Linked DNA regions of Roseobacter denitrificans OCh 114. The protein of the gene in region 1 binds, or shares a complex with, the protein of each later gene. Links are inferred from orthologs where the notes say so. Each region holds a gene or a part of one and is shown in the gene's direction. Other genes may lie near its edges.

What was found.
Region 2: the proteins of ctaD (region 1) and RD1_RS09880 are in contact, whole or in part, in a solved structure (PDB 7CUB), measured with the Escherichia coli proteins. The link is inferred for Roseobacter denitrificans OCh 114 from one-to-one orthologs.

What each region holds. Positions count from the first base shown.
Region 1 is NC_008209.1:1,875,511-1,883,186, reverse strand. What follows is about bases 1,628-4,515. They hold ctaD (cytochrome c oxidase subunit I), read left to right. Parts: upstream 1,628-2,180; coding sequence 2,181-3,851; downstream 3,852-4,515. Other genes in these bases: RD1_RS09095 (DUF2244 domain-containing protein), read left to right, coding at 4,149-4,515; RD1_RS09105 (hypothetical protein), read right to left, coding at 1,628-1,876; RD1_RS09110 (PAS domain-containing protein), read right to left, coding at 1,628-1,650. In the rest of the region: lipoyl(octanoyl) transferase LipB, read left to right, coding at 595-1,275; more of RD1_RS09110, read right to left, coding at 1,330-1,627; more of RD1_RS09105, read right to left, coding at 1,619-1,627; more of RD1_RS09095, read left to right, coding at 4,516-4,631; RD1_RS09090 (helix-turn-helix transcriptional regulator), read right to left, coding at 4,690-5,409; RD1_RS09085 (GatB/YqeY domain-containing protein), read right to left, coding at 5,678-6,136; carA (glutamine-hydrolyzing carbamoyl-phosphate synthase small subunit), read left to right, coding at 6,364-7,524; RD1_RS09075 (glycosyltransferase), read left to right, coding at 7,630-7,676. UniProt on the Escherichia coli protein: Cytochrome bo(3) ubiquinol oxidase is the terminal enzyme in the aerobic respiratory chain of E.coli that predominates when cells are grown at high aeration.
Region 2 is NC_008209.1:2,036,485-2,044,084, forward strand. Bases 1-2,812 are described here. They hold RD1_RS09880 (cytochrome c oxidase subunit 3), read left to right. Parts: upstream 1-901; coding sequence 902-1,723; downstream 1,724-2,812. Other genes in these bases: cyoE (heme o synthase), read left to right, coding at 1-124; RD1_RS09870 (hypothetical protein), read left to right, coding at 128-292; RD1_RS09875 (cytochrome c oxidase assembly protein), read left to right, coding at 292-876; RD1_RS09885 (SURF1 family protein), read left to right, coding at 1,795-2,475; thrC (threonine synthase), read left to right, coding at 2,481-2,812. In the rest of the region: more of thrC, read left to right, coding at 2,813-3,863; RD1_RS09895 (M16 family metallopeptidase), read left to right, coding at 3,866-5,128; RD1_RS09900 (GNAT family N-acetyltransferase), read left to right, coding at 5,128-5,712; RD1_RS09905 (MBL fold metallo-hydrolase), read left to right, coding at 5,832-6,653; RD1_RS09910 (FAD-binding oxidoreductase), read left to right, coding at 6,695-7,600. UniProt on the Escherichia coli protein: Cytochrome bo(3) ubiquinol terminal oxidase is the component of the aerobic respiratory chain of E.coli that predominates when cells are grown at high aeration.

The sequences.
Region 1 (7,676 bases):
TGCCGGATCGCCCCACGTCAGACCATCTGCGCCGCCAGTCACGATTTTGGTGGGATTTGAAATTCTGGAGCGGGCGGCGGGAATCGAACCCGCGTCATTAGCTTGGAAGGCTAAGGTCTTACCACTACACAACGCCCGCTCAACAGGTTGACGTAGTATTGGATCGCCATGTGAGCGTCAAGTGGCCCTGCGTGAAAAGCAGCCTTTGCGACGCACGTGCCGCTGGCGCATTACCGCTGTCGCGGCCCGCGCCCGACGACACCCCAAAACAGAAACGGACCCGAGGCATTGTTTCAGATCGACCGCGACCCGGCATTGCGGCGCAAAACCCCAGCAATCAGCGTTCAATTTGTTTCGCGCAGATTTGAGCCAAAACGTGAAGTGGTGCGGATGAGAAGACTCGAACTTCCACGGGTGTTACCCCACAGCGACCTCAACGCTGCGCGTCTACCATTCCGCCACATCCGCACGATAATGGTTCGCGGTCTTTAGCCTGCCGCGCCAGCCTTGTGAAGAGTGATTTTGCATTTTTCCGAAATCGAAAGATACGGACAGGCCTTTGCGCGCCCGATCTGCTGCGCTATGGCTGCGCATATGGTGGATTGGATCATCTCTGAGGGGCTGACCGACTTTCGCGCGGCGGAACGCTGGATGGAAAGGCGGGCGGCGGACATTGCGCAGGGCCGCGCGGCGGAATGTATCTGGCTGGTGGAACACCCACCGCTATACACCGCCGGGACCAGTGCCAGGCAAAAGGATCTGATCGAACCGGACCGCTTTCCTGTGTATCCGACCAAACGGGGCGGGCAATATACCTACCATGGGCCCGGTCAGCGCGTGGCTTACACTCTGCTGGATGTGGGCGCGCGCGGGCGGGATGTGCGGCTCTTTGTCCAACAGCTGGAAAGCTGGGTGATTTCAACGCTTGCACAGTTCAACGTCACCGGTGAAATCAGGCAGGGCCGCGTCGGCGTCTGGGTAGAGCGCCCGGACAAACCAAAGACCGCGACGGGCGCCCTTGCCGAAGACAAGATCGCCGCCATCGGCATCCGGTTGCGCAAATGGATTTCCTTTCACGGCGTGTCCATCAACGTCGAACCGGATCTGAGCCATTTCAACGGGATCGTGCCCTGCGGCATTGCCGAGCACGGGGTCACCAGCCTTGTGGATCTGGGTTTGCCCGTGACGATGCATGATCTCGATATCGCGCTGATGCAGGCATTCGCCAAGGTCTTCGGCAGCGTCCCGAAACCGGCGCCGTGGATCGATTCGTAACTGCGCCCAGGCCCGCAGATGAACATACCCGAAAACGCCGCGTGCCACACAAGACTACGCACCTGATAGCTGCGCGGCATTGCCCCTATCGGCCAACTGCTGCGTCAGCGACGCATTGGCCTGCCGCAGCACCGCTTCGGCGTTTTTCTCTGCAGTAATATCAAAGGCAACGCCGATGTGGCGCAGCACGCCCCCATCGGCCGCGCGGGTGAAGACCGTTTCAATCGAACGCAACCACACCTCGTGTCCATCGCGCGCGATGGCGCGATATTCCCAAACCGCCTGCTCATGATCGGCGAGGTGCTGCAATTCGGCCACATGGCCGGCGATGCGGTCAAAATCATCATCCGGCGATGCGGTCAAAATCATCATCATGTATGATGGTGGGTAACAGATCATCGCCCATCGCCTTGATGTCCGCCGGCGAGTACCCAAGCAACTCCGCGATGCAGCGGTTGGTATATTCGTTGCTCATCGTCTCGTGATTGAACACATAGATGATACCCGGCACCAGGGCCGCGACCTGGCGTAAGAATTCCAGACTGTCCGCATCAATGACGCCGGATGTCTGAGACTGCCAGGGGATCCGTCCCAATGCCATGGTTATCATCCTCTATCATCCCCGCCTTGCCAAACGCTGCGTTAACAATGACACCGCGCCGGTAAATAGCGGGTTAAACCCCGCCTCCACTCGTGACGCATCCACAGATTTAACCGCCGGTATTGAGACAAATGCGAATGATGTCGTCGGCACCCGTTTCCGCAGACAGAGAAATTTTCATTTTATCTTACACGTGCGGCATTAGGATCATTGCTCCTTGGCACAACACACTCTAAAACCGTTGTGAATCTACGGTCGGAACGGGAACCCCGGCCTGGAGCAACACACAATCAGGAGGCACCGCATGGCAGACGCAGCCATTCACGGGCACGACCATCAAGATGAGCGCGGGTTTTTCACCCGCTGGTTCATGTCCACAAACCACAAAGATATCGGTATTCTCTATCTGATCACATCCGCGTTCGTCGGATTCGTATCAGTTGCCTTTACCGTCTACATGCGCCTCGAGCTGATGGAGCCGGGCGTTCAGTACATGTGTATGGAAGGCGCACGGATGTTCGCCAGCGATGCGCTCTGTACACCCAACGGACACCTTTGGAATGTTTTGATCACCGGTCACGGTATCCTAATGATGTTCTTTGTTGTCATTCCGGCGCTTTTCGGCGGATTTGGCAACTATTTCATGCCGTTGCAGATCGGCGCGCCGGATATGGCCTTCCCGCGGATGAACAACCTCAGCTTCTGGATGTATGTTGCGGGCACCGCCTTGGCGATCTGTTCCGTCCTTGCACCGGGTGGCAATGACCAGTCGGGTTCTGGCGTGGGCTGGGTGCTCTACCCACCGCTCTCCACGAATGAGGGCGGCTATTCGATGGACCTCGCGATCTTCGCGGTTCACGTCTCGGGAGCCTCTTCGATCCTTGGCGCGATCAACATGATCACGACTTTCCTGAACATGCGTGCCCCCGGCATGACCCTGTTCAAGGTGCCGCTGTTCTCATGGTCGATCTTTGTCACAAGCTGGTTGATCCTGCTGTCCCTGCCGGTTCTGGCGGGCGCGATCACCATGTTGCTGATGGACCGTAACTTCGGCTTTACCTTCTTTGATCCCGCAGGCGGGGGCGACCCCGTGCTCTACCAGCACATCCTGTGGTTCTTTGGCCACCCGGAGGTCTACATCATCATTCTGCCCGGCTTTGGCATCATCTCCCATGTGATCGCGACCTTCGCGCGCAAACCGATCTTCGGCTACCTGCCGATGGTCTGGGCGATCATCGCCATCGGTGCTTTGGGCTTCGTCGTCTGGGCGCACCACATGTACACCGTGGGCATGTCGCTCAACCAGCAGGCCTATTTCATGCTGGCCACGATGGTCATCGCGGTGCCCACAGGGGTCAAGGTCTTCAGCTGGATCGCGACCATGTGGGGCGGATCGGTGGAATTCAAAACGCCCATGCTCTGGGCCTTTGGTTTCCTCTTCCTCTTCACCGTGGGCGGTGTGACCGGCATCGTGCTGTCGCAGGCCGCCGTGGACCGCTACTATCATGACACCTATTACGTTGTGGCGCACTTCCACTATGTGATGTCGCTCGGGGCCGTCTTTGCCATCTTCGCCGGGATCTACTTCTACTTCCCCAAGATGACGGGCAAGATGTATCCCGAATGGGCCGGCAAGCTGCACTTCTGGACGATGTTCATCGGGGCAAACCTGACCTTCTTCCCGCAGCACTTCCTGGGCCGTCAGGGCATGCCACGTCGCTACATCGACTATCCTGAGGCTTTCGCCTACTGGAACCTGTGGTCAAGCTGGGGCGCGTTCCTGTCCTTTGCCTCCTTCCTTTTCTTCTTTGGCGTCATGGCCTATGCCCTGCGCTACGGCAAGAAATGCACCGAGGCGAACCCATGGAACGAATACGCCGACACGCTGGAATGGACCCTGCCCTCCCCACCGCCCGAGCACACGTTCGAGCAGCTTCCAAAGCAGGAAGACTGGGACAAGCAGCACAGCCACTAAGGCGCGCGTCTGAAACACTCAGGAAAAGCCCCGCACCGTCGGGGCTTTTTCGCGTTCGGGATCATCCGAGGCGGGCCGCTGAAAGCCCACAACCGGTTTTGCGCAAGCACCGACGCAATACCGACGTGATACCGACGTCATACCGACAGAGCGTTTTGCCCACCTGACGGCGCTGCGCGGTGCCTGCAAAATCGGCAAAAAACCACGTCGTGCGCCTGTGGTCCGCGTGCCGCATTGCACCCCGCCCTGACCCTGCGGTAAACGTCCATGTAGCCGCAACCAGATCAACGACCGACCATGCCCTATCAATGGATTTCACAGCCCGGTGAGACCCCCCAGACCCTGCGTCTGTGGCCTCATAACTCTCTGCCCCCACAAGGCATGGCCGCCTTTGTGCTGGCCACTTTCGCGATGATCCTGATTCCCGTGGTGACGATGCTCGGCTCCCCGGTGTTATGGGGCCTGCTCCCCTTTGTTTTACTGGCTGTCTGGGGCATCTATCATGCCCTGCAACGCAACCGCAAAGCCCGTAACATCGTCGAGGTTCTGACCCTCAACGACGAAGAGGCGCGCCTGATCCGCACAGAGCCCACAGGTGCCACGCGGGAATGGGACTGCAACCGCTATTGGACCACCATCACCAAATACGAAAAGGACGGACCGATCCCGCATTACGTGACCCTCAAAGGCATGGGGCGCGAGGTGGAAATCGGCGCTTTTCTCAGCGAAGAGGAACGCGTCGCACTCTATGATGAGCTGCAACGCGCATGGCGCCGCTAAAGAAACATGTGGAAGGTATGATCCACGGGTCCTGTCGAAACTGAATTACTTCAACGTGTTAAGGCGCGCGGGTTGGGTGCGATACTTCGTCAGACACGTCAGGCGTGCCCCACTGGTTTTCCTCGCCCCAAAGCTGGCGCAGCAAAACGGATTGTTCCGCAAAGCGATCCTCAAGAACAACGCATGCATAAATCCGGTCCGTCCGGAAATGCCGGAACCCTGTTCGCAGTTCACACCACCCCGCCACCATCACGCATTCCAGATGATAGATCAGCGCCAGCGGGCGAATGACCCGGAGCGATTCCGTGCCATCTGCGCTGCGATAGGTGATCTTTAGCTTCGTCGCATCACGAATGGCCGATCGCAGCGACGCGATCGACACGCAGCCTTTCGCCGGATCATCGCGCGGTGCACCCCATGGGGAGACCTGCAGCCAGTCCGCAGGACCATGAAGCGCATCAACCTTCTGGCGAATGCTCCCGGCCGCAGCCTCAAGCCCACTGTCCCCGGTACGCACGAGCATCGCCAGCCCCACCCGCAGCGCATCTATTTCCTCCGCATCAAAATTCAGTGGCGGCAAATCATAGCCTGCGCGCATCATGTACCCGATACCGGGGGCGCCATCGATGGGCGTCTGGCGCGCTTGCAAGGTCGCTATGTCACGGTAAACCGTCCGCTTGGACACTTCCAGACAGTCGGCCAGCACGTCCGCCGTCATGGGGCGCGGCGCTGCCCGCAACAGCTGGATAATTTCGAACAGGCGATCAGATCTGGCCATGGTGCACCCTTCTCTTCGTTGCTGACACCTTATCATCCGCTGCTGACAGCGTGCTGTCAGCAGGCTTGTGCGACCAAGGTGAAAAAGCGAGGGGGTGTTTATGTATTCCTACGACGAATACACACTGTTGCGGCTGCGTCTGGGGCGGTGGGATCCAGAGTCCAGCCCGAAACCTGTACACGCACAGATCAAGCCGTTACCCTGTAAAAAGCTGCTGCGCCGCGCAAAGCAGATCGTGGGGGTTCGACCATCTCGGATAAAAAGCTGATCAGCTCAAACGCTCTTTGACAGTCGGGCCAATCTTCCCGAAATCCATCTGGCCAGTGTACTTGGCCTTGAGCGCGCCCATGACCTTGCCCATGTCACGGATACTTTCGGCTCCTATCTCGGCAATCGCCGCATCCACAGCCGCGGCAGCCTCTTCGTCGGACAGCTGTTGCGGCAAGAATTCCTCGATAACCGTGACTTCCTGACGTTCCCGCTCTGCGAGGTCAAGGCGCCCGCCCTCTTCGTAGGCGCGCGCGCTTTCGAGACGCTGTTTTGACATTTTCCCAAGGATCGCGAGAACTTCTGCATCGCCCACGCCCTCGTCATTGCCGACAGCGCGCGCGGCAATATCCTTGTCCTTGATTGCCGCGTTGATAAGGCGCAGCGTCGACAGACGATCCGCTGCCTTGTCTTTCATCGCCTGTTTCAACGCGGTCGAAACCTTCGTGCGCAAGTCCATCGCTCACATTCCTTTTTGACTGTCCTGCGCCAGTAATCCGGTTGCAGGAAAGGCGCGGTAAGTCGCAGACATTACCCAAAGCCCGGCGGCGCCGCAACACCCGTCGCTGCGTCATGTCGTTCGCATCAAACGTGCGGCCAGCAGGTGCCAATCCGCTTGACCCGATCTGCCTGCCCGTCTAGGTATCGCCAGATTTTGCTGGCTCCCCTTTCCGGAAAGGACATCCCATGACTGTCCCTGCAACCGACCGTCCTACCGCCTGTCTGGCGCTTGCGGATGGCACTCTGTTTTACGGGATGGGATTTGGCGCAACGGGCCAGACCGTGGCTGAGCTCTGCTTCAACACGGCCATGACCGGCTATCAGGAAATCATGACAGACCCGTCCTATGCCGGGCAGATCGTCACATTCACCTTTCCGCACATCGGCAACGTGGGCGTGAACCCGCAGGATGATGAAACGGCTGATCCTTTCGCGGCGGGGATGGTTGTGAAATGGATGCCGACGGAGCCGTCGAACTGGCGGGCCATTCAGCATATTGATGACTGGTTGACGGCCCGAGGACGCATTGCCATAGGCGGTGTCGACACGCGGCGTCTGACGCGCGCGATCCGTCAATCCGGCGCACCGCATGTGGCTCTGACACATGATCCGGACGGCAATTTCGATGTTGAAGCGCTGGTGGCAGCAGCGCGCGGCTTCAGCGGGCTGGAAGGTCTCGACCTTGCAAAGGAAGTGACCTGCGCGCAATCCTACCACTGGAATGAAATGCGGTGGGCCTGGCCCGAAGGCTACAGCCCGCAGACCGACCCCAAGCACAAGGTTGTCGCGGTTGATTACGGCGCCAAGCGCAACATCCTGCGCTGCCTTGCAAGTGCTGGCTGCGATGTGACCGTGCTGCCGGCAACCGCAACTTATGAGGATGTGCTCGCGCATAACCCGGATGGTGTTTTTCTGTCCAACGGGCCGGGGGATCCGGCGGCGACCGGCGCATATGCCGTGCCCATGATTCGCGGTGTTCTGGACAACACGGACCTTCCGGTCTTTGGAATTTGCCTTGGCCATCAGATGCTTGCCCTCGCACTTGGTGCGCAAACCATCAAGATGAACCACGGACATCACGGGGCCAACCATCCGGTCAAGGATCACGATACCGGGAAGGTGGAAATCACCTCGATGAATCACGGTTTTGCGGTGGATGCGCAAACCCTGCCTGATAGGGTCATCGAGACGCATACATCGCTGTTTGACGGGTCCAATTGTGGGATTCGCGTGGATGGGCGGCCCGTTTGGTCCGTGCAACACCACCCCGAGGCAAGCCCGGGTCCGCAGGACAGCTATTACCTGTTCGAACGTTTCGCCAAAGCGATGGCGGAGCGAGCCGCATAGGTCGCATCAAAGGCACTCTCTTAAGTTGAATAATGCAGGTTTAACAGTTCATTAACCGCGATCTGCAAGATTGCATCGTCCACCAACGATGCAAGGCAATCGACGATGAATGACGTTCACCTGCGTTTGTCTGACAACAAGTCCAACGCGCC
Region 2 (7,600 bases), 160 kb from region 1 along the record:
CATCGCGGATGAATACCGGGTTGAGAAAAAGTTCTTCCGGCTGTCGCTGTGGTACTTGTTCGCGCATTTCGGGGCCATCCTGCTGGAATCGGCGCTGCGCCCCTTTGGTTTGGGAGGCTGGTAAAACATGGCCATTCGCGCTGAACATGAAATCCATTCGCGCCGCAAAGGGCGCAATGTGGGCGTCGGCCTGATGCTGGCCGGATTTGTCGTGCTTGTTCTGGCAATCACCTTTGCCAAGGTCACGAGCGATGATTTTGTTGTGCCAGATGCATCGGAGGTATCTAACTGATGGCCCTGAGAGGACCCGCAAAAACCGTAGCGCAAACCGTCAGCGTCGTGATTTTCATGGGCGCGCTGGCTTGGGCGTCGGTGCCGCTTTATGACTGGTTTTGCCGGGTGACCGGTTTCGGGGGCGTGACGGGTGTGTCCGATGTCGCGCCCGAGGATATCCTCGATCAAACCATCACCATTCGGTTTGACGGGTCGCTGAACAACCATATGCCGTGGGAATTCAAACCTGTCGTGCGCGAGATGGACGTGCGCATCGGCGAATCCGGTCTGGCATTCTATGAGGCGTATAATCCGACCGACAGGCCCGTCGCCGGCTCGGCAAGCTACAATGTGACCCCCTATCAGGCCGGTGGGTTTTTCAACAAGATCCAGTGCTTCTGCTTTGAAGAGCAGGTTCTGCAACCCGGGGAGCGGGTGCAGATGCCCGTGACCTTCTATGTCGATCCGGAAATCGTGGACGACCGGGATGGCAAGCATGTCCACACGATCACGCTGTCATACACATTTTACGAAATCGACCTGCCCGAAGAATATGCCGACGCGCAGGACATCGAAGAAAATTCAGACACAAGTCTGAACTGACCAACATAAGGTAAGGGACGAAACCATGGCGCATGAAAAGAACCATGACTATCACATTTTAAACCCCTCGATCTGGCCGCTGCTTGGCTCTGTCGGGGCATTTTTCATGCTCTTTGGCGCTGTGCTGTGGATGCAGGGGCAGTTTCCGTGGATGTTCCTGATGGGCTTTGTCGCCGTGCTCTACGTGATGTTCGGGTGGTGGTCCGAGGTGGTCGCGGAAAGCAAAATGGGGGATCACACGCCGGTCGTGCGGATCGGGCTGCGGTATGGCTTCATCCTCTTCATCATGTCCGAGGTGATGTTCTTTGCCGCGTGGTTCTGGTCGTTCTTCAAACACGCCATCTACCCGATGAGCGGATATGCAGGCACCGAATATGTTCAGCCGGAAATCTACCATGTGGATGCGTTCCACCTGCCGCTGATCAACACGCTGGTCCTGCTTTTGTCGGGCTGTGCGGTCACATGGGCGCACCACGCGCTGGTGCATGAGAACAACCGCCGCGATTTGATCTGGGGTCTTGCGATCTCGATCATCCTCGGGGTTTTGTTCACCTTCCTGCAGGCCTACGAATACTCTTACCTGCTCTACAAGGGCTGGGAGTTTGGCGGCGACAAGTTCTTCTCGAACTTCTTCATGGCCACCGGCTTCCACGGGCTGCATGTCATCATCGGCACGATTTTCCTGACCGTCTGTCTGGTGCGTGCCATCAAGGGGCATTTCACCCCCGAGAAACATGTCGGCTTTGAGGCGGCGGCCTGGTACTGGCACTTTGTTGACGTGGTCTGGTTGTTCCTCTTCTTCGCCGTCTACATCTACGGGGTCAGCGTGATGCCCGGCGCGCACTAGGCGTTCCTTCAGGGTTTGAAATCAAAGCGCGCGTTTTTTCGCGCGCTTTTCTTTGGGAAAGGCAGCACCGAATGGGCCGGTTGGTGTTTCTGGTGGTTATAGGGCTGGGCGGGGCGGCAATCCTGATCAGCCTTGGCGTTTGGCAAGTGCAGCGTCTGGCGTGGAAAGAAGGCGTGATCGCTCAAATCAACAGCCGCATTGCGGCCGAACCGGTGGCGCTGCCGATGCAGTTGGACCCGACACGCGACGCCTATCTGCCCGTGCGGGTGACGGGCACGTTGCGCGCGGATTATATCAGGGTGCTTGTGTCCAAAAAGGACGTCGGTGCGGGCTACCGGATCATCCGACCACTGTTGCACCCCGACGGTGACATCCTGATCGACCTCGGCTTTGTGACGACCGAAAACGCCGCCGGTCTCAAGTTCGAGGAAGGCCCGCCGCTGAACATCGTGGGCAACCTGCAATGGCCGCAGGAAGTCGACGGATTTACCCCGGAACCTGATCTTGCGCGCAATATCTGGTTTGCCCGCGACGTTGATGCCATGGCGGCAGCGCTCGGGACGCGGCCGATCCTCGTGGTGCGCCGGGATGCGCCGCAACTCGGGGGGCCTTTGTCGCCAATGCCTGTGGACACGCGCGCGATTCCGAACGATCACTTGCAATATGCGGTAACGTGGTTTTCCCTTGCGGCAATCTGGTCCCTGATGACTTTCTTCTTTCTCCGCCGGAAATCCGGCGCAATCAAAAGCTGAACGATATGCAGTATATCTCGACCCGTGGCACGGCCCCTGTGCTGAATTTCGAAGAGGCGATGTTGAGCGGCCTTGCCCGTGACGGCGGCCTCTATGTGCCCCAGACGATCCCGCAGCTGTCGGCCGAAGCCATCAGCGCGATGGAGGGTCAGCCTTATGAGGAGATCGCCTACAGGGTGATGCGCCCCTTTGTCGGGGAGGTGTTCACGGACACGGAGTTCCGCGAGATCATCGCGCGCGCTTATGCGGTCTTTGGCCATGATGCACGCGCGCCCTTGAAACAGCTGGATCAGGGTCATTTCCTGCTGGAGCTGTTTCACGGGCCGACGCTGGCCTTCAAGGATTTTGCGATGCAGTTGATCGGTCAGATGTTCCAGACCGCATTGGGGCGCAAGAACGAACGCGTGACGATTGTGGGGGCCACATCCGGTGACACCGGCTCCGCTGCAATCGAGGCCTTCCGGGGTCTGAGCAACGTGGATGTGTTCATCATGTATCCCCATGGCCGCATTTCAGAGGTCCAGCGCCGCCAGATGACTACACCGGGCGAAAGCAATGTGCATGCGCTCGCCGTGGATGGTGATTTTGACGACTGTCAGGCGCGTCTGAAGGACATGTTCAATGATTTCGAATTCCGCGATACCGTGCGCCTTGCCGGGGTGAATTCGATCAACTGGGGCCGGGTGCTTGCGCAGGTGGTCTATTACTTTTCAGCCGCCGTTGCGCTTGGCGCGCCGCACCGCCAGATCAGCTTTACCGTGCCCACCGGAAATTTCGGGGACGTCTTTGCCGGCTATATCGCCAAGCGGATGGGCTTGCCGATTGACAAGCTGGTGGTGGCCACCAATCAGAACGATATTCTGCACCGGTGCTTGAGCGGGCAGGGCTATCACAAGGGCGAAACCGTGCCCTCGATCAGCCCGTCGATGGACATTCAGGTCAGTTCAAACTTTGAACGCGCGCTCTTTGACGCCTATGACCGTGAGGCACCCGCCATCGTCCAGCTGATGGATGAGTTGAAGGCCGGCGGCTTTGACGTCAGCCAGGGAGCGATGCAGGTCCTGCAATCGCATTATGCGTCCGGTCGCGCCTCCGAAGAGGAAACGTCGGCGACCATCACGCGCGCGCTGAAACACAGCGGAGAGTTGCTGTGCCCGCATTCTGCCATTGGCGTCAAGGTCGCCGAAGAGCAGCGCGTAATCGGCACGCCCATGGTCACGCTGGCAACCGCCCATCCGGCCAAATTCCCCGCAGCCGTCGAGGCGGCATCCGGCGTACACCCGCCCTTGCCTGCGCGCATGGCGGACCTGTATGACCGCACCGAAAGGGTGACTCGCGTGCCAAACGATCTGGCCGCCCTCAAAGACCACATAAAAGGGCACATCTGAGCGTGACATTGAACCAACACCGCCTGCCGAATGGCTTTCGCATTGTAACGGAACATATGCCGGGGCTTGCCTCTGCCTCGATCGGCGTCTGGGTCACGGCGGGGGCACGTCATGAAACGCCGCAACAAAACGGCATCGCCCATTTTCTGGAACATATGGCGTTCAAGGGTACGACGCAGCGCACAGCCTTGCAGATCGCGGAAAGCATCGAGGATGTGGGCGGCTACATCAACGCCTATACCAGCCGGGAGGTGACGGCCTATTACGCGCGGGTGTTGCAAAACGATGTCCCGCTGGCACTGGATGTGATTGCGGATATTCTGCTCAATCCCACGCTGGAAGAGGCCGAGATCGAAGTCGAGCGTGGTGTTATCCTGCAGGAAATCGGCCAGTCGCTGGACACGCCGGACGATGTGATTTTCGACTGGCTTCAGGAAGAAGCCTATCCAAACCACCCCATGGGGCGCACCATTCTGGGACCGAGCGAGCGGGTATCGCAGTTTTCAAGGAATGATCTGCAGCAGTTCATCGCTCAGCACTACGGACCCGAACAGATGATCCTGTCGGCGGCTGGCGCTGTGGATCACGATGAGATCGTGCGCCTCGCGGAGCAGCTTTTCGGCAGCATGCAGGCCAAACCGATGTTTGATGTGGATGCCGCGCAGTTTCTGGGCGGTGAGCGTCGCCAGAGCAAAGCGCTCGAGCAGGCGCATTTTGCGCTGGCCTTTGAAAGCCCCGGCTACCGGGATGATTGCATCTATACGGCGCAGATTTACGCCTCTGCACTGGGGGGCGGCATGTCGAGCCGCCTGTTTCAGGAAATCCGCGAAAACCGTGGCCTGTGCTATTCGATCTTTGCACAAGCCGGGGCCTATGCCGACACCGGTATGACGACGATCTATGCCGGAACCAGTGCCGAGCAGTTGGGTCAACTGGCGGAGATCACAATCGACGAGATAAAACGCGCCGTGGATGACATGTCTCCCGCCGAAGTGGCCCGTGCGCGCGCGCAGATGAAAGCGGGTCTGCTGATGGGGCTGGAAAGCCCCTCCAACCGCGCAGAACGGCTGGCGCGTCTGGTGCAGATCTGGGACCGGGTGCCGCCACTGGATGAAACAGTGGCGATGATCGACGCGGTGACCACCGGGGACGTGCGTGAATTTGCCCAAAGAATTGCGCAAAGTGCACCGGCGGCCCTCGCGCTTTACGGGCCGGTTGACGGCGCGCCGACGCTGGCGGCTCTGCAGGAGCGCCGTGCAGCGTGATACTTCGCGGTCGTCGCAAACTCAGGATCGAGACGGAGCGGATGACATTGCGCCCGCCGGTCCATTCGGATTTCCGCGCGTGGTCGCACCTGCGTGCGCAAAGCATGGATTACCTCACCCCGTGGGAGCCGAACTGGGCCGATGATCACCTGAGCCGCAAGGCCTTTACCAACCGCGTCTACTGGGCGCAGCGGTCGGTCACGGGGGGCTCCGCCTTGCCGCTCTTCCTGATCCGCAGGCAGGATGAGCAACTGCTGGGCGCGATCACGCTTGATAATATCCGACGTGGCCCGGCACAGGCCGGCACCTTGGGCTATTGGACGGGCGAGCCCTTTGCCCGGCAGGGATTCATGCGCGAAGCGATCACGGCGCTGGTGCATTATGCCTTTACGCGCCTTGACCTCAGCCGGATCGAAGCCGCCTGCCTGCCTGAAAACAAGGCGTCGCGCGGGCTCTTGGAAACCTCGGGGTTCAAATACGAGGGCGTTGCTCAAAGCTATCTGCAAATCGACGGCCGCTGGCGCACCCATGTGCTTTATGCGGCGCTGCGCTCTGACCGGCGGGGCAAGACCAACGTGTCGTGAACGCGACATCTGCCCGCCATTTGAGCGGATCACTGTCAAACATCGCGAATTTCTGCGCCCCACGGTCTGGAATTTCACGGCACTGTGCTAGTCTTTAGGCCTAGCGGAGGGGATATGACATGATATTGCGAAGTCTTTTTATCTTCATCTTGTCGGCCGGAATAGGGCAGGCACAAAGCCTTGAACGCACGCCGAGCCATTGTTTGGCGCTGGCCGAAGGTACACCGGGCGTCGAATACATCGTGCCCGCCAGCCTTGGCCCTGTCGATGAAGAGACGGTGCGCATCCACTATATCCACCACGCGAGCTTTCTTATCCGCAGCCACGGCGGGCTGAATATGGTTACCGATTACACAGGCTATACCGGCACGCTGCCGCTGATCCCTGATGTGGTCACCATGAACCATGCCCATTCCACGCATTGGACGGCAAACCCCGATCCCGCGATCCCCCATGTGCTGCCCGGCTGGGGCCCCTTTGGCGAAGGCATCGTGCACAACCTGGATCTCGGGGAGGTTCTGGTGCGCAATGTCTCGACAGATATACGCTCCTCCTTTGCGGGAGTGGAGCCGAAAGGCAATTCGATTTTTGTCTTTGAGCTGGCGGGGTTATGTGTTGGGCATCTGGGGCATCTGCACCATGAACCGGATGCGGAACAATATGCCGCGCTGGGGCGGGTCGATATCGTGATGGCGCCGGTGGATGGGGGCTATACGCTTGATCTTGCGACGATGACGCGCGTGTTGAAACGGCTCAGGTCCTCTGTCGTGATCCCGATGCATTGGTTTTCGCTGTTTGCGCTGGATGATTTTCTGCAAGGCATGTCCGATGAATTCCAGATCGTGGAGGTCGGTGGCCCCTCGCTGGAAATGTCACTGGACCGGCTGCCGTCACGCCCCACGGTGATGGTGCTGCGCCCTGCCTTCCTGAGCGAAAACTAGCGCGCCCTTGCATCCGGCGGCCCGGCAAGGGATCAAGGCGCATGATGCATAATTCAGCCGATTCCGCGTTTCGACAGACGCTTCTGGAGCAGTTGCCAGCCGAGGTGCTGCGCGACGCTGAATCGCGCTACCGCGAGGAGCCGCGTGGCCGGTGGCAGGGCAAGGTGGGGGTGCTCGCGGCCCCGCGTTCCACCCAAGAGGTGGCGCATCTGGTGCGGCTGGCCGCGGATGCGCGTGTGCCCATCCTCCCCTATGGCGGCGGTACGGGACTGGTGGGCGGTCAGGTCATGCCGGAGGGTCCTGCGCCGCTCATGATCTCGTTGGAGCGGATGAACAGCATTCGCGCGGTTTATCCGCAGGAAAATGTTCTGATCTGTGACGCAGGCGCGATCCTTGCGGATGTCCAGCAGGCCGCTGCAGATGCGGGGCGGCTTTTCCCGCTGTCGCTGGCAGCACAGGGCAGCGCGCGGATCGGCGGTAATCTGGCGACGAATGCCGGTGGCACCGGGGTCTTGCGCTATGGCAACGCGCGGGACTTGTGTCTGGGGCTGGAGGCTGTTCTGCCCGACGGGCAAATCTGGCACGGGCTGAAACGGTTGCGCAAGGACAACAGCGGCTATGACTTGCGGCATCTGCTGATCGGTTCCGAAGGGACGCTGGGGATCATCACGGCGGCTGCGTTGAAGCTCAGCCCGCAACCGGCCCATATGGGCACGGCGGTCCTGGTCGTGTCATCGCCACAGGCCGCATTGTCGCTGCTCGCCCTTGCGCGCGCGCAACTCGGGGAATTGGTCAGCGCCTTCGAGCTGATCAGCGGGCAGGGCCTGGCCTTTTTACGCGAAACGCTGCCCGATGTGCGCCAGCCCTTTGACACAGCCCCTGCGTGGTCTGTCCTGATCGAAGTGGGCCTTGTGCACGGGCTTGATCCGCAGAAGTCACTGGAAACA